Regions from separate parts of the Allobosea sp. RIT-PG3_2 genome, predicted to be linked through region 2. Evidence: riboswitches for the same ligand, from Rfam matches in the RefSeq annotation. Region 2 holds a riboswitch; each other region holds the start of a gene.

The links. Region 2 has a riboswitch for cobalamin ahead of AC2FAN_RS06955 (CbtB domain-containing protein). Riboswitches for the same ligand answer to the same signal wherever they lie in the genome.
Region 1: linked by a shared signal. The riboswitch ahead of AC2FAN_RS17420 (ribonucleoside-diphosphate reductase subunit alpha) and the one ahead of AC2FAN_RS06955 (CbtB domain-containing protein) in region 2 are both predicted to bind cobalamin.
Region 3: linked by a shared signal. The riboswitch ahead of AC2FAN_RS16595 (TonB-dependent receptor plug domain-containing protein) and the one ahead of AC2FAN_RS06955 (CbtB domain-containing protein) in region 2 are both predicted to bind cobalamin.

Annotation. Positions count from the first base shown of each region.
Region 1 covers NZ_JBXWCA010000005.1:355,681-360,341, reverse strand. Annotated here, with positions in the region: gene AC2FAN_RS17420 (ribonucleoside-diphosphate reductase subunit alpha) at 1-2,142, opposite strand, end outside; cobalamin riboswitch at 2,263-2,462, opposite strand; gene AC2FAN_RS17415 (sensor domain-containing diguanylate cyclase) at 2,611-3,834, opposite strand; gene AC2FAN_RS17410 (O-antigen ligase family protein) at 4,033-4,661, shown strand, end outside.
Region 2 covers NZ_JBXWCA010000002.1:257,431-262,091, forward strand. Annotated here, with positions in the region: gene AC2FAN_RS06940 (TetR/AcrR family transcriptional regulator) at 1-132, opposite strand, end outside; gene cobO (cob(I)yrinic acid a,c-diamide adenosyltransferase) at 477-1,094, opposite strand; gene cobU (bifunctional adenosylcobinamide kinase/adenosylcobinamide-phosphate guanylyltransferase) at 1,104-1,616, opposite strand; cobalamin riboswitch at 1,782-1,981, shown strand; gene AC2FAN_RS06955 (CbtB domain-containing protein) at 2,018-2,194, shown strand; gene AC2FAN_RS06960 (CbtA family protein) at 2,207-2,947, shown strand; gene AC2FAN_RS06965 (DUF1636 domain-containing protein) at 2,989-3,378, shown strand; gene cobW (cobalamin biosynthesis protein CobW) at 3,383-4,438, shown strand; gene AC2FAN_RS06975 (cobaltochelatase subunit CobN) at 4,448-4,661, shown strand, end outside.
Region 3 covers NZ_JBXWCA010000005.1:183,160-187,820, forward strand. Annotated here, with positions in the region: gene AC2FAN_RS16595 (TonB-dependent receptor plug domain-containing protein) at 1-1,704, opposite strand, end outside; cobalamin riboswitch at 1,793-1,990, opposite strand; gene AC2FAN_RS16600 (MalY/PatB family protein) at 2,205-3,389, shown strand; gene AC2FAN_RS16605 (NAD(P)/FAD-dependent oxidoreductase) at 3,533-4,661, shown strand, end outside.

The sequences.
Region 1 (4,661 bases), on a different contig from region 2:
GCTCGGATAGCGGCCGCGCTCGGCGGCGAGATCGACCGAGGCCGAGATCGCATGGAAGCTGATAGCCTCCATGGAGCTGTCGGCGAAGGCGACCGCGCCTTCCGAAGCCGCCGGCAGGCGCAGGGTCTGCAGCGAGTCCTGGAAGCCCATGATGCCGAGGCCCACCGGGCGATGGCGCAGGTTGGAACGGCGCGCCTCCGGGATCGTGTAGAAATTGATGTCGACGACATTGTCGAGCATCCGCATGGCGGTCTTCACCGTCTTCGCCAACCGGGCCTGGTCGAGCCCCTCCGCCGTCACATGGGCAAAGAGGTTGACCGAGCCGAGATTGCAGACCGCGACCTCATCGGCCGAGGTGTTGAGCGTGATCTCGGTGCAGAGATTGGACGAATGCACGACGCCGGCATGCTGCTGAGGCGAGCGCAGATTGCAGGCATCCTTGAAGGTGATCCAGGGATGCCCGGTCTCGAATAGCATGGTCAGCATCTTGCGCCAGAGATCGAGCGCGGCCACGCGCTTGAACACCTTGAGCTCGCCGCGGTCGGCCTTGGCCTCATAGGCTTCATAGGCCGCCTTGAACGGCTTGCCGTAGAGGTCGTGCAGGTCCGGCGTCTCGTCGGGCGAGAACAGCGTCCACTGGCCGCCGGCCGCGACGCGCTGCATGAACAGGTCGGGAATCCAGTTCGCCGTGTTCATGTCATGGGTGCGGCGGCGGTCATCGCCGGTGTTCTTGCGGAGATCGAGGAACTCCTCGATGTCGACATGCCAGGTCTCGAGATAGGCGCAGACCGCGCCCTTTCGCTTGCCGCCCTGGTTGACCGCGATCGCCGTGTCGTTGGCGACCTTCAGGAACGGCACGATGCCCTGGCTCTCGCCATTGGTGCCCTTGATATGGGCGCCCAATCCGCGCACCGGCGTCCAGTCGTTGCCGAGACCGCCGGAATACTTGGCCAGAAGCGCATTGTCCTTCACCGCCTTGAAGATGCCGTCGAGATCGTCGGCAACGGTGGTCAGGAAGCAGGAGGACAGCTGCGGGCGGAGCGTGCCCGAATTGAACAGCGTCGGCGTCGAGGCCATGAAATCGAAGGACGACAGCAGATCGTAGAACTCGATCGCCCGCGCCTCGCGATCGATCTCGCGGATGGCGAGGCCCATCGCGACGCGCATGAAAAAGGCCTGTGGCAGCTCGAAGCGGTTCCCGCGGACATGCAGGAAGTAGCGGTCGTAAAGCGTCTGGAAGCCGAGATAGTCGAAATGCAGGTCGCGCTCGGGCTTGAGAGCGGTAGCGATGCGGGCGAGATCGAAACGGCCGAGTTCGGGATCGATCAGCTCGTTCTCGATGCCGGTCTTCACATAGGCATGGAAGTAGTCGGCATAACGCCCTGACATTTCGGCCTGCGTCGCCTGTTCGGCATGGCCATGGACGAAGCTCAGCGCCTCGCGCCGCAGCTTGTCGAGCAGGAGCCGCGCCGAGACCTTGGCATAGTTCGGCTCGGACTCGATCAGGGTGCGCGCGGCCAGGATCGGGGCGAGCGCCAGCTCGTCGAGCGAGATGCCGTCGTAGAGATTGCGCTGCGCCTCGGCGAGGACCGGTTCCGCCAAAACGCCATCGAGCCCGGCGCAAGCTTCGCGCACCACCTTGGCCAATCGCCCGGCATCGAGCGGCACCAGCACGCCGTCGGCGAGCTTCATCCGCAGCGACGGGGCTGCGGCTGCGGCGGGCTTCGCCTCGGCCAGCGCCCTCGCCCGCTCCCGCGTCCGCTCGTCGCGATAAAGCACATAGGCGCGGGCGACCTTGTGATGCTCGGAGCGCATCAGCGCGAGTTCGACCTGGTCCTGCACGTCCTCGATATGGAAGGTGCGGCCGGCATCGGCGCGGCGCGTCAGGCCGGCGACGATCTGCGTGGTGAGGTCGGCGACGATGTCGTGGATGCGGCGCGAGGCGGCGGCGCTCGAGCCCTCGACAGCCAGGAACGCCTTGGTCAGGGCCACTGCGATCTTGGAGGCATCGAAGGGCGTGACCGCGCCGTTGCGGCGGATCACCTGGAAGCCCGGCTCGCTCGCGACGGCGCGCGGCTGCGATACGGTTTCGGCACTGTACGGCGCCGGCGCAGGCCGTTCGGCTTCAACGGAAAGAGACATCGGCTTCAAACCCCAAGATCAAGATGTTGGGGGCAAAGGCCAAGGCGGACGCGTGGAAAGGGCGCGCGACAAAGAGAGGCCGCGACCTGCCAGCGCACCACCGGGACACCCCGCCCGCGGACGTTAACTAGGGTCGCGGCAGGTCTCCTGGCTCGCGGGTCGTCGTTCTCGTCCGTCTTCCCAAGGCCTTGCGACCTCAGTGACTTAACGCTGGACGAGAACTCACCGCTGACAGTTGCGGGGGCAGCGCCGGCTTCGCACCGGCTTCCCTCTTAGCTCTCGATCTTGCGATTCGAGAGACCGTGACCACTACATTTAGCGGTCATTTCCATTCATCCGTCAATTGCTCGTATGCGCTGGATACAAGCCGTTGTGGAAAGCGGGGATGAATGGCTCAGCAGCTGCCGTCGAACCCCTGAAGTGCCGCGCACGCACACGCAACGCCACCGGCGCTCCATCTGAACCACCTCAGGCGAACTGAACGTCGATCTCAGGGCCAGCCTTGCGGACCACATGCGCGAAACGCGAGAAGTTATCGGCTTCGATGGCGAGCTTGAAACGGCTGGGCACCCCGGCCGAATCGATCACGGCAAGGCTGGCGCCCTCGTCGGAAAGGCGTTTGACGGTACAGTCTATCACCGAGCGGCCACCGTTGAACACGATGCTGCCGGCCTTGAGCACGCGCCGACCGAAGGGCGAGCTGCTCGCAGCGCCTGCATGGGCCGCAATGCAGCGATTGCGACCCGCGGTCTTGGCGGCATAGAGCGCCTCGTCAGCCTGCTGAAGCACGGCTTCGAGGTCCGATGCGGCAGTTGAAAGCGCCGCGATGCCGAAGCTCGCGGTCACGGTGAACGGTCCGCCGACGCCTTCGAAACGCTGGGCGGCGATGCTTTCCCGCAGCTTCTGCGCGACGCTGAGAGCGGCCTGCAGCCCCGTATGCGGCAGCAGAATCGCGAATTCCTCGCCCCCGAGGCGCCCGATCAGGTCGCTCTGGCGCAGCAGGTCGCGGCAGGCGGCCACGGTGCCGGTCAGCACGGTGTCCCCGCCGGCATGGCCCTGCGTGTCGTTGACGGTCTTGAAGTGGTCGAGGTCGAAGGCGATACAGCTCGTCTCATGGCGATGGCGCAACGCGAGTGCGATCGCCTTGCCGGCTTCATTGCGGAAGGCGCGGCGCGAGAGTGCCCCGGTCAGGACATCGGTGGACACGAGCAGACGCAACCTGAGCTCGTCCATCACGATCGCGGCGAGATCGGCGAGGATCGCAACGTCCTCTCCATCGAAGGCGCGGGGCGCGGTGTCCATGGCGCAGAGCGTGCCGATATTGTGACCGCCCTCGCCTCGCAGCGGTATGCCGGCATAGAAGCGCAGATGCGGCGCGCCGGTGACGAGTGGATTGTCGGTGAAACGCGGATCCGCACGGGTATCGGGCACGATCAACGGCTCGCCGCGGCGGATCGTGACGTCGCAGAGCGCGCTACGCCGATCTCCTTCGCAGTCGGACAAGCCCTCGCGCGACTTGAACCACTGCCGGTGGCCATCGAGGAAAGTCACGGTCGCCATCGGCACCTTCAATGTGCGGCGAACGAGGCGCGTGATCCGGTCGAAGGATTCCTCGCCCGGCGTATCGAGGATGTCGTACTGCGCCAGCTCGTCCAGGCGGGCCTGCTCGCTCGCGGCGGCGGGGACGGACATGGTTGCTCCCGATTCGATCTTATGCTTATGGCGCGAAGCTCAACGCGTCGGCGTAAAAGAGACGTAAACGGCAGCGTCGTCAGATGCTTTTGCCGTCAGGCCGCCGGAGTTAGAGGCCCTTAATATGTCAGAGCCTACGATGTCGACAGCCAGCCCGGCTCCCCGGAGCAAGGTCGTCCAGTCCAACGCGAAGCGGCCATGAGCGAGAGCGTCCAGGGCTCGATCACCAACCAGCCGGCACGATCCGGCTCAACCGCGCATATTGCCGGCACGGGCGCGCTCGGCAACGCCCTCGCCGGCTTCGGCCTGTTCGTGCTGATGATGTCGCTCCAGCCCTTCGCCGGGCCGCCCGAGGCGACTGCGCCAGGCGAATCCACTGGTAATATCGTCAACCAGATCGGCTATTTCGTCCTTGGCCTCGCATTTTTGGTCGCGATGCTGAGCTTGACGCAGCGAGCGGTTCTGGCTCGGCTCGGCAGCGGCAGCTGGGCGATCATCTTCGGCATCGCAGCGCTTTCAGCCGCCCAGTCGCTCGATCCGACCGCGTCTTTGCGCGGACTTCTGCTCGCGGCGATCGTGATGACCATCATTGCCGGCGTGCTTGTCCTGCCGCGCGACGAACGAAGCTTCGCGACGGCCGCAGCCAATGCCTGCCTCGTGCTGCTGGCACTGGTCTACGGGGCGCTACTGCTCGCGCCGCATCTCGCCGTCCACAGCTCGGAAGGCGCCGAAGGCGTCCATGCCGGCGACTGGCGCGGCCACCTCAGCCACAAGAACTTCGCGGCACCGGTTTTCTCGATCATGGCGATGTTCGGCATCTACGCCTG
Region 2 (4,661 bases):
GCCGCTGGCGGAGGCCACTGCGGCAATCGATGTTTCCTGGAAGCCGACCTCCGAGACGATCCGGCGCGCGGCGGAGAGGATCGCCTCACGCTTGCCCGCCTTGCGCGGTTGTTTCGGGGTTCCATCGACCATGCACGATCTCGAAATTGAATCTGAATTCAAATTCAATATGAAGAGGAACCCCATTCCGTCAAGTGTCCGCCAGCAAGGGTAATCGATCGGGCAATGGAGGCGCGGGAACCCTCTCCTGGAAGGAGCGGGCAGGATGAGGTGGAGGCCGCTGGACCAGGGACGCGAGTGCTCACGGCGCGGTTGGGCTCGGGCTAGCGATGCCCCTCCAAACAGCTCACCCCTCCGCTCTCCTTACAGGAGAGGGGTTCCCGCGCTCTCCTACCCGTCTTCGTCTGCTGGAATGGGTTGGGTCGATTTACCCCGAGAAAGACGGCAAGCTTCTTTCTGCGCCCCCCGAAAGAGGCTCAGAACTCGATACCTTGCTGCGCCTTCACGCCGGCGGCGAAGTGATGCTTCACCAGCGTCATCTCGGTGACGAGGTCGGCGGCCTCGATCAGTTCCGGCTTGGCGTTGCGACCGGTGACGACGACGTGGAGGTCGGGCCGGCGAGCCTTGAGCGTCGCCACGACATCGGCGAGCGGCAGGTAATCGTAGCGCAAGGCGATATTGAGCTCGTCCAGCACCAGCAGCCTGATCTCCGGATCGGCCATCAATTCCCTCGCCTTGGCGAAGGCCCGCTCGGCGGCGGCGATGTCGCGGGCCTTGTCCTGCGTTTCCCAGGTGAAGCCCTCGCCCATGCTGTGCCAGCTGACCTGATCGCCGAAGGCTTCGAGCGCCTTGCGCTCGCCGGTCGACCAGGCGCCCTTGATGAACTGCACCACGCCGATGCGCCAGCCATGGCCGAGCGCCCTCAGGATCAGGCCGAAGGCCGCCGTCGACTTGCCCTTGCCGGGACCGGTATTGACGATGAGCAGGCCCTTCTCGACCGTCTTGGAGGCGATTTCGGCGTCCTGAACCGCCTTGCGCTTCTCCATCTTCGCCTTGTGGCGGGCGGCTTCGTCAGCGTCGATATCCCGCGTCATGTCTTCGGCTCACTTCACTCGCATCGGCAATCCGGCGACCATGAAGACCACGCGGCCGGCGCGTGCCGCAAGCGCCTGATGCAGCCGCCCGGCCTCGTCGCGGAAGCGCCGGGCGAGCGCGTTCTCGGGCACGATGCCGAGGCCGACTTCGTTGGAGACCAGCACGATGGGGCCGGAAGCCTGCTCGCATGCACTGATAAGCGCGGCCCCGGCAACAGCGGTATCGCGTTCGGCGAGGATCAGGTTGGTCAGCCAAAGCGTCAGGCAATCCACGAGGATCGGCTGCCCGGCCGGCTGTTCGGCGATCGCTTCCGCCAGATCGAGCGGCGCATCGACCGTCAGCCAGCCCGGGGGCCGGCGCATCCGATGCTCGGCGATGCGCTCGCGCATCTCGTCGTCATAGGCCTGGGCGGTCGCGATGTAGGTCCAGGGCGCCGGCAAAGCCTCGATCAGCGACTCGGCATGGCGGCTCTTGCCGGAGCGGGCGCCACCGAGGATGAGGGAGAGATGGGGCAAGTCCATGGGCAGGTCCTTCGGCGCCGCCCCCTGTCGTCATGCCCGGGCTTGACCCGGGCATCCCACCCCGAAGGAGGCGCGCGAGCCTCTTCCTGCATGAGATTCTCGGGTCAAGGCCGAGAATGACGCGCTTGCGGCGCACCCTGCATTGCACAGCAGCATCCCGAAGGCTAATGATCGTCGCTGACGGTGCCTCCGCGAGGAGGTGAAAAGGGAACGCGGTGCGGGCTTGCTCTGCCCAAAGCCGCGGCTGCCCCCGCAACTGTAAGCGGGTGTCCTTCGCCATCGGCCACTGGAGCCAACGCTCCGGGAAGGCGGCGCAGGACGTCTAACCCGCGAGCCAGGAGACCTGCCGTCGACCCGCAAAGATCCAACCAGCTGCCGGCGGGGCGGCTACGGAGAGCATGATGAACACGGTTTCGGTTTCCACCATACAGCTCAGCGTTTCCGAACGCGTCAAGGCGGTTGCCGCCGCGCTCGTGATCGGCGTCGCGCTGATCTACACGACCGGCTTCGCGGCCTCGACCAATGTCCATAACGCCGCGCACGATACCCGTCACGGCCTCGCCTTTCCCTGCCACTGAGGGAAAGCCATCATGGTCACGCGTGTTCTCACGGTCAGCATCCTGGCCGGGCTTCTGGCTGGCTTGATCGTCGCCGCCCTGCAGCATGTCACCACCACCCCGCTTATCCTCAAGGCCGAGACCTATGAGGCGGCGCTCGCGCTGAAAGCGCCGACGCTCGCCGCTTTCGATGGCGAGGCGAAAATCATCCTCGCGCATGGCCCGGCGGGCGATGCGCCCGGCCATGAGCATGCCGAATGGAAGCCGCAGGACGGCCTCCAGCGCACGCTCTTCACCAGCTCGGTCACGATCGCGACCGCCATCGGCTTCGCCGCGCTGCTGCTCGCCGGCATGATCGCGGCCGGGGACACGATCGACCAGCGCCGCGCCCTGATCTGGGGCGCCTGCGGCTTCCTCGCCTTCGGCCTCGTGCCGGCGATGGGGCTGGCGCCGGAGCTGCCGGGCGCGGCATCCGCCGCGCTGGAACAGCGCCAGCTCTGGTGGCTCGCAACCGCGATCGCCACGGCTATCGGGCTATTCGTGTTCCTGCGCTTCGACGCGCCCTGGCTCAAGCTGCTCGCCGTCGTCGTGATCCTGCTGCCGCACATCGTCGGTGCGCCACATCCAGCCGCGCCGGAGAGCAAGGTCCCGGCCGAGGTCGCGGCGCATTTCGCGGCGCTCTCGCTCGGCATCCAGGCCGCGCTCTGGCTCGCGACCGGCTTCATGGTCGGCGTGCTCTGGCCCTGGGGGAGCCGCCGCGCCGCCGCGGCCTGAGGATAGCGGCGCCTTCGGGCTCCGCGCGAAAGGCAAGCCACATGTCCGAGGGCGACCTCACCATCCATGTCTGCACGGTTTGCAGACGGGCGCGCGCCGACCTCCCGGAGGGTTACGACCAGCCGGGGCTGGCGCTCGCCGAAGCGCTGGCCGCGCAGCTCGCAGCCAAGGGCAGCGCCATTCCGGTGGTGCCCGTCGAATGCCTCGCCGTCTGCAAGCGGCCCTGTACCGTCGCCTTCGCGGCCGACGGCAAATGGACCTATCTGATCGGCGACCTGGATACAGAAACCCATCTCGACGAGATCGTCGGCGCGGCGGAGGCCTATGCCGCCAGCGCCAACGGCATCGTTCCCTGGAAAGAGCGGCCCCAGTCCTTCCGCAAGGGCGTGGTCGCACGCGTGCCGCCCATGCCGGCGCGCCAGCAAGGATAAACCTATGAACGCTCCTCAGACCGCCAACCTCGGCAAGACGCCCTGCACGATCATCACCGGCTTCCTCGGCGCCGGAAAGACCACGCTGGTGCGCCATCTCCTCGAGAACGCGCAGGGCAAGAAGCTCGCCGTGCTCGTCAACGAATTCGGCGATCTCGGCTTCGACGGCGAATTCCTGAAAGGCTGCGGCATCGCCGGCTGCAGCGACGAGGACGTGGTCGAGCTGCCCAACGGCTGCATCTGCTGCACCGTCGCGGACGATTTCGTGCCGGCGCTGGAAAAGCTGCTGAACCGGCCGAACCCGCCCGAGCACATCCTGATCGAGACCTCCGGCCTCGCCCTGCCGAAGCCGCTGGTGCAGGCCTTCAACTGGCCGGCGATCCGCGCCCGCGTCACGGTCGACGGCGTCATCGCCGTGGTGGACGGCCCGGCGGTGGCCGAGGGCCAGTTCGCCGACGATCCGGAGGCGCTGGCGGCGCAGAAGGCGGCCGACGCCTCGGTCGAGCATGACAACCCGCTGGAAGAGGTGTTCGAGGACCAGATCCTCTGCGCCGATCTCATTCTGCTCAACAAGAGCGACCTCGTCGACGAAGCCGGCCGCGCCCGCGTCAAGGCCGAGATCGCCGAGCATCTGCCTAAGGCGATCAAGATCGTCGAGACCATCAATGGCAAGGTCGAGCCGGCGCTGATCGTGGGCTTGAGCGCCGCCGCCGAAAACGATCTCGCCGCCCGTCCCTCGCATCACGGCGAGGGCGAGCACGATCACGACCATGACGATTTCGACTCCATCGCCCTGCCGCTGCCGGCGGGCCTGTCGCCGGAGGAGTTGTCGGCGCGCGTCGCCAGAGCGGCCGAGGCCGAAGGCGTGCTGCGGCTCAAGGGCTTCACCGCCGTGCCGGGCAAGCCGATGCGGTTGGTCGTGCAGGGCGTCGGACGGCGCGTCGGGCATCATTTCGACCGGCCCTGGGGCGCTGGCGAGGCCCGCGACGGGCGGCTGACCGTGATCGGGCTCAAGGGCTTCGATCTCAAGGCCGTGGAAGCGGCCCTCGCGGGGGCGTAACATCGGGCGATGCACCTTCTCCCGACCAGCGAGATCAGGCTCGACGACGGCGGGGACGCCGTCGATCTCGCCCTGCCGCCGGGAGACGTGCTCGTGCTCTCCTTCACCGACAGCGACCTCTCGGCGCTGGCGGTGGCGGCCGCTGATAGCAAGCTGTCACTGCGGCTCGCGCCCTTGCGGCGGCTGAAGCACCCGCTCTCCGTCGATTTCCTGATCGAGAAGA
Region 3 (4,661 bases), on a different contig from region 2:
GGTGGCGCTCGCCTTGTGGCGTGGGCGGCGCAGCAATTCCTGCCGCGCGATCTCGTCCTTGGCGAGGGTGAAGGTGTAGTCGGCGCGGATGCGGAACTGGGGCGAAATCTCCAGCGCGGCGAAGGCTTCGACGCCCTTGGTCTGCGCCTTGCCGATATTGGCGTAGGAGTTGCGTGCCGTGTTGGTGACGATCAGGTTGTCGATGTCGTTCTGGAACCAGGTCCCGCCGAACTGCAGGCGCTTGTCGAAGAGCGGCTGCTCGAAGCCGATATCCCAGCCGCGGCTTTCTTCCGGGCTCAGGTTCGGGTTGCCGAAGAAATTGAAGCCGGGGCGATAGTCGATGAAGAGCTCGCTCAGCGTGGGCGCCTTAAAGCCGGTGCCGTAGCTCGCCTTCAGCTTGGTCTCGATGCCCGGGACGATCACCGCGGGCGCGATGCGATAGGTGGTGTGGCCGCCATAGCTGTCGTCATTATCGTGGCGGATGTTGGCCGCCAGGAAATAGCGGTCCTGAATATTGCCCTGGTATTCGAGATAGGCGGCCTTGTTGCCGTTGGAAGCGACGAGGCTCGCGGTGTCCAAGCGCTCGCGCTCGTACTGCAGGCCCATGATCAGATTGTGGCCCTTGGTGATCTCGAGATTGCCGCGCCAGTCGACCTTGGTGCGCTCGCCCAGGTTTTCGTTGGGCAGGCCGAGGATGCCGGTCGTGCCGTTGGCCGTTCGCGTCGCCCGGTCCTGGTTCGTGTAGGAAACGCCGAAGGTGTTGACGAAACGTCCGCCGAACGGATCCCAGACGACCTCGCCGCGTGTGAAGGCCTGTGCGTAGTTCTGCAGGGAGCGATAGGGGGCGGGGCGGCTCGGGAAGCCGGTGTCGCCGGTATAGCGCAACTGCCCGTCCTGATAGCGGCCGACCCAGTTGAGCGTCAGCGTGTCGCCGAGCGCGACGCCGATGCGGCCGGAATAGCTGTAGTTGTCGAAGGCATTCGGATTGATGCGGCGGCCGGGCGGGACGAGGTTCGGCGGCGTGACGTCGGTCGCGTCGGTCCGGAAATGGGCGACGTTGAAGGCATAGTTGAAACGATCGTCGCCACCGCTGAAACCGGCGGACTGGTTGAAGGTGCCGTGGGAGCCGGCTTCGACCCGCGCGGTCGCCCTGGGCGGCCCCTCGCCGCGCTTCGTCGTGACCGAGATGACGCCGCCGATCGCATTGGCGCCGTAAAGGCCGCTCTGCGGGCCACGCAGCACCTCGATGCGCTCGATGTCGTCGGTCAGCATCGAGCCGAAATCGAAGGAGCGGTTGGGCGTCGAGGGGTCGTTCGCCTCGATGCCGTCGATCAGAACCTTGACGTGATTGGAGTTGGTGCCGCGCATGAAGACCGAGGTCAGGCCGCCCGGTCCGCCTGTCTGGACGATGTTGAGGCCGGGCACGGTGGCGAGAGCCTGGGGCAGGGTGCGGCGCTGCTGCTGCTCGATCTCCCTGGCGGTGATGACGGTGACGGAGCTCGCGATCTCGCGCGCCGGGGTCGGCGTGCCGGTCGCGCTGACAACGATCTCGTCGAGCGCGAGCGGGGCGGGTGCGTTCTGGGCGAGTGTCGGGGCGGAGCAGGCCAGTGCGAGGAAGGAAACGCATAGCAGCAGGCGGCCGCGTTCTGCGGCTGGAAGGGCGGGGATCACGATGGAGACCTCGGGCGTTGACGTCAGTGGCACGTCACCGCGAACGCGATCTCCCATTGCCGCGCAAAAGGCGGCAAACAGTCAAATCAGCGATCGGCGCACCCCGTCCGAACGTGTTCGCGTGTGACCACGGCTGACGGCAGGTCTCCTGGCTCGCGGGTCCATGCCCTTTGCCGCCTTCCCAGGTCCGAGGTCCCAGTGGCGTATGGCGAAAGGCTCGCCGCTTACAGTTGCGGGGGCAGCCGCGGCATGGGGTGGCTGGCCACCCGCACCGCGTTCCCTTTTGATCCCGTGAGGGAACCGTCCCGGTGACGATTACGGCGGAAAAGTGTCGTCGTCAAATAGGTTTAACCAAAGGTAAGGACGGGGGCGGGAGATCGCGCGCCATGTCGTATCCGGAGGCCAGCCGTCGCGATCGCGCCGGTTTACGCCCGCGAGCCGGCGCGGCAGAACAGAAGCCACGGGCCGGGTCGGAATCACCATCTCTCGGCGCTTTCCGCGGCTTGGCCGCTCTGCTGTTGCCGAGGATGACGATGCTTAGGTTGCCGGACTTCGACGAGCAGATCGACCGCCGCGGGACCCATTCGGCCAAATGGGACACGATGGAGAAGTATTATGGCGTGGCCGCTTCCGACGGCATCGCCATGTGGGTGGCCGATATGGATTTCCGGCCGCCGCCTTGCGTCCAGCAGGCGGTCGAGCGCATGGCGGCTCACGGGGTCTATGGCTATTTCGGCGACGACCGCACCAATAGCGACGCCATCCGCTGGTGGATGAAGACCCGCCATGGCTGGGACGTGGCGTCGGAAGCGATCTTCACCACCCATGGCCTCGTCAATGGCACGGCGCTCTGCGTCGATGCCTTCACCGCGCCGGGCGATGGCGTCGTGCTGATGACGCCGGTCTACCACGCCTTCGCCCGCATCATCCGCTCGGCCGGCCGGGAGGTCGTGGAGTGCCGGCTGCCGATCGAGGAGGGCCGCTACGTCCTCGACATCGCCGGCTGGGACGCGCAGATGACCGGCCGCGAGCGGATGCTGATGCTGTGCTCGCCGCATAATCCGGGCGGGCGCGTCTGGACACGCGACGAACTCCGCGAGATCGCGGCCTTCTGCAAGCGCCACGACCTGATCCTCGTCGCCGACGAGATCCATCATGATCTGGTCATGCCGGGAGCCAGGCACACCGTCATGCCGCTGGCTGCGCCTGAAATCGCGGACCGCCTCGTGATGATGACGGCGACCACCAAGACCTTCAACATCGCGGGCGCCCATGTCGGCAACGTCATCATTCCCGACGAGCCGCTGCGCGAGCGGTTCCGCGCCCGGATGAACGCCCATGGCATCTCGCCCAATTCCTTCGGCATGGCGATGGCGACCGCCGCCTACAGCCCCGAAGGTGCGGCCTGGGTCGACCGGCTCGTGGCCTATCTCGACGGCAACAGGAAGCTGTTCGACGACGGGGTGAACGCCATTCCCGGCCTGCGTTCGATGCCGCTCGAGGCGACCTATCTCGCCTGGGTCGATTTCGGCGGGGCTGGCATGGAGCCGGCGGAATTCACCGCCCGCGTCGAGAAGCAGGCGAAGATCGCGGTGAACCATGGCGCGAGCTTCGGGGCGGGGGGCGACAGCTTCCTGCGCTTCAACCTCGCCACGCCGCGCGCCACCGTGATCGAGGCCGTCGAGCGGCTGAAGGAAGCGTTCCGCGATCTGCAATAGCGCCGAATGCGGGACGGTTCTGTCGTCCCGCGCCATCTCCCCGCTTCTCGCAAAGGCGGCACTGGCTTATTGGTGAAGCGGGAGAACTCATGAGACGCATCTCCAGATATCGCCGTCGCAGCCTGTTTCAGGTTGGGTAGCCCATGACGGCCGGCACGCCCCATCACATCGTCATCGTGGGAGCCGGCTTTGGCGGGCTGGAGGCGGCGCGAAATCTCGCCGGCGAGCCGGTCAGGATCACGCTCATCGACCGGCGTAACCATCACCTCTTCCAGCCTTTGCTCTATCAGGTCGCGACGGCGTCGCTGCCGACCTCCGAAATCGCCTGGCCGGCCCGTTCGCTGCTGCGGCGATACAAGAACGTCACCACGCTGCTGGGCAGCGTCGTCGGCGTCGATGCGGGGGTGAAGACGGTGCTGATCGAGGGCGAGCCGCCGCTTGCCTTCGACAGCCTGATCCTGGCGACCGGGGCACGACACTCCTATTTCGGCCATGACGAGTGGGAGCCCTACGCACCCGGGCTGAAGACGCTCGAAGACGCGACGAAGATCAGGCGGCGTATTCTCTCGGCCTTCGAGCAGGCAGAATGGGAGACGGACGCTGCCCGGCGCGCCGAGCTCCTCACCTTCGTGATCATCGGCGCAGGTCCGACCGGGGTGGAGCTTGCCGGCACGATCGCCGAGCTGGCGCATGACACGTTGCGCGGCGATTTCCGCAACTTCGATACGCGCTCCGCACGCGTCATCCTGGTCGAGGCCGGCCCGCGCATCCTGGCTGGCTTCACCGAGGACCTCTCGGCCTATGCGGAGCGGGCGCTGATCGGGCTCGGCGTCGAGATCAAGCTCGGTCACGCTGTCTCGAACTGCACCGCGGACGGGATCGAACTCGGCGGCGCCTTCCTGCCGGCCAGGACGATCCTCTGGGCGGCGGGCGTCGCTGCTTCGCCTGCGGCGGAGTGGCTCGGCGCGCCGGCCGACAGGGCCGGGCGGGTGATGGTCGAGCCCGACCTCACGGTACCCGGCCAGCGCGATATCTTCGTCGTCGGCGACACGGCCCATGTCGTCTCGGCCGATGGCAAGCCGGTGCCCGGCGTCGCGCCAGCGGCCAAGCAGGAGGGGCGCTACGTCGCCGGAGTGATCAAGGCGCGGCTGAAGGGCGAGGCCGCGCCGCCGCCCTTCGCCTACAGCAATGCCGGCAATCTCGCGACGATCGGCAAGCGCGCGGCGATCGTCGATTTCGGCTGGATCAAGCTGAAGGGGCGCATCGCCTGGT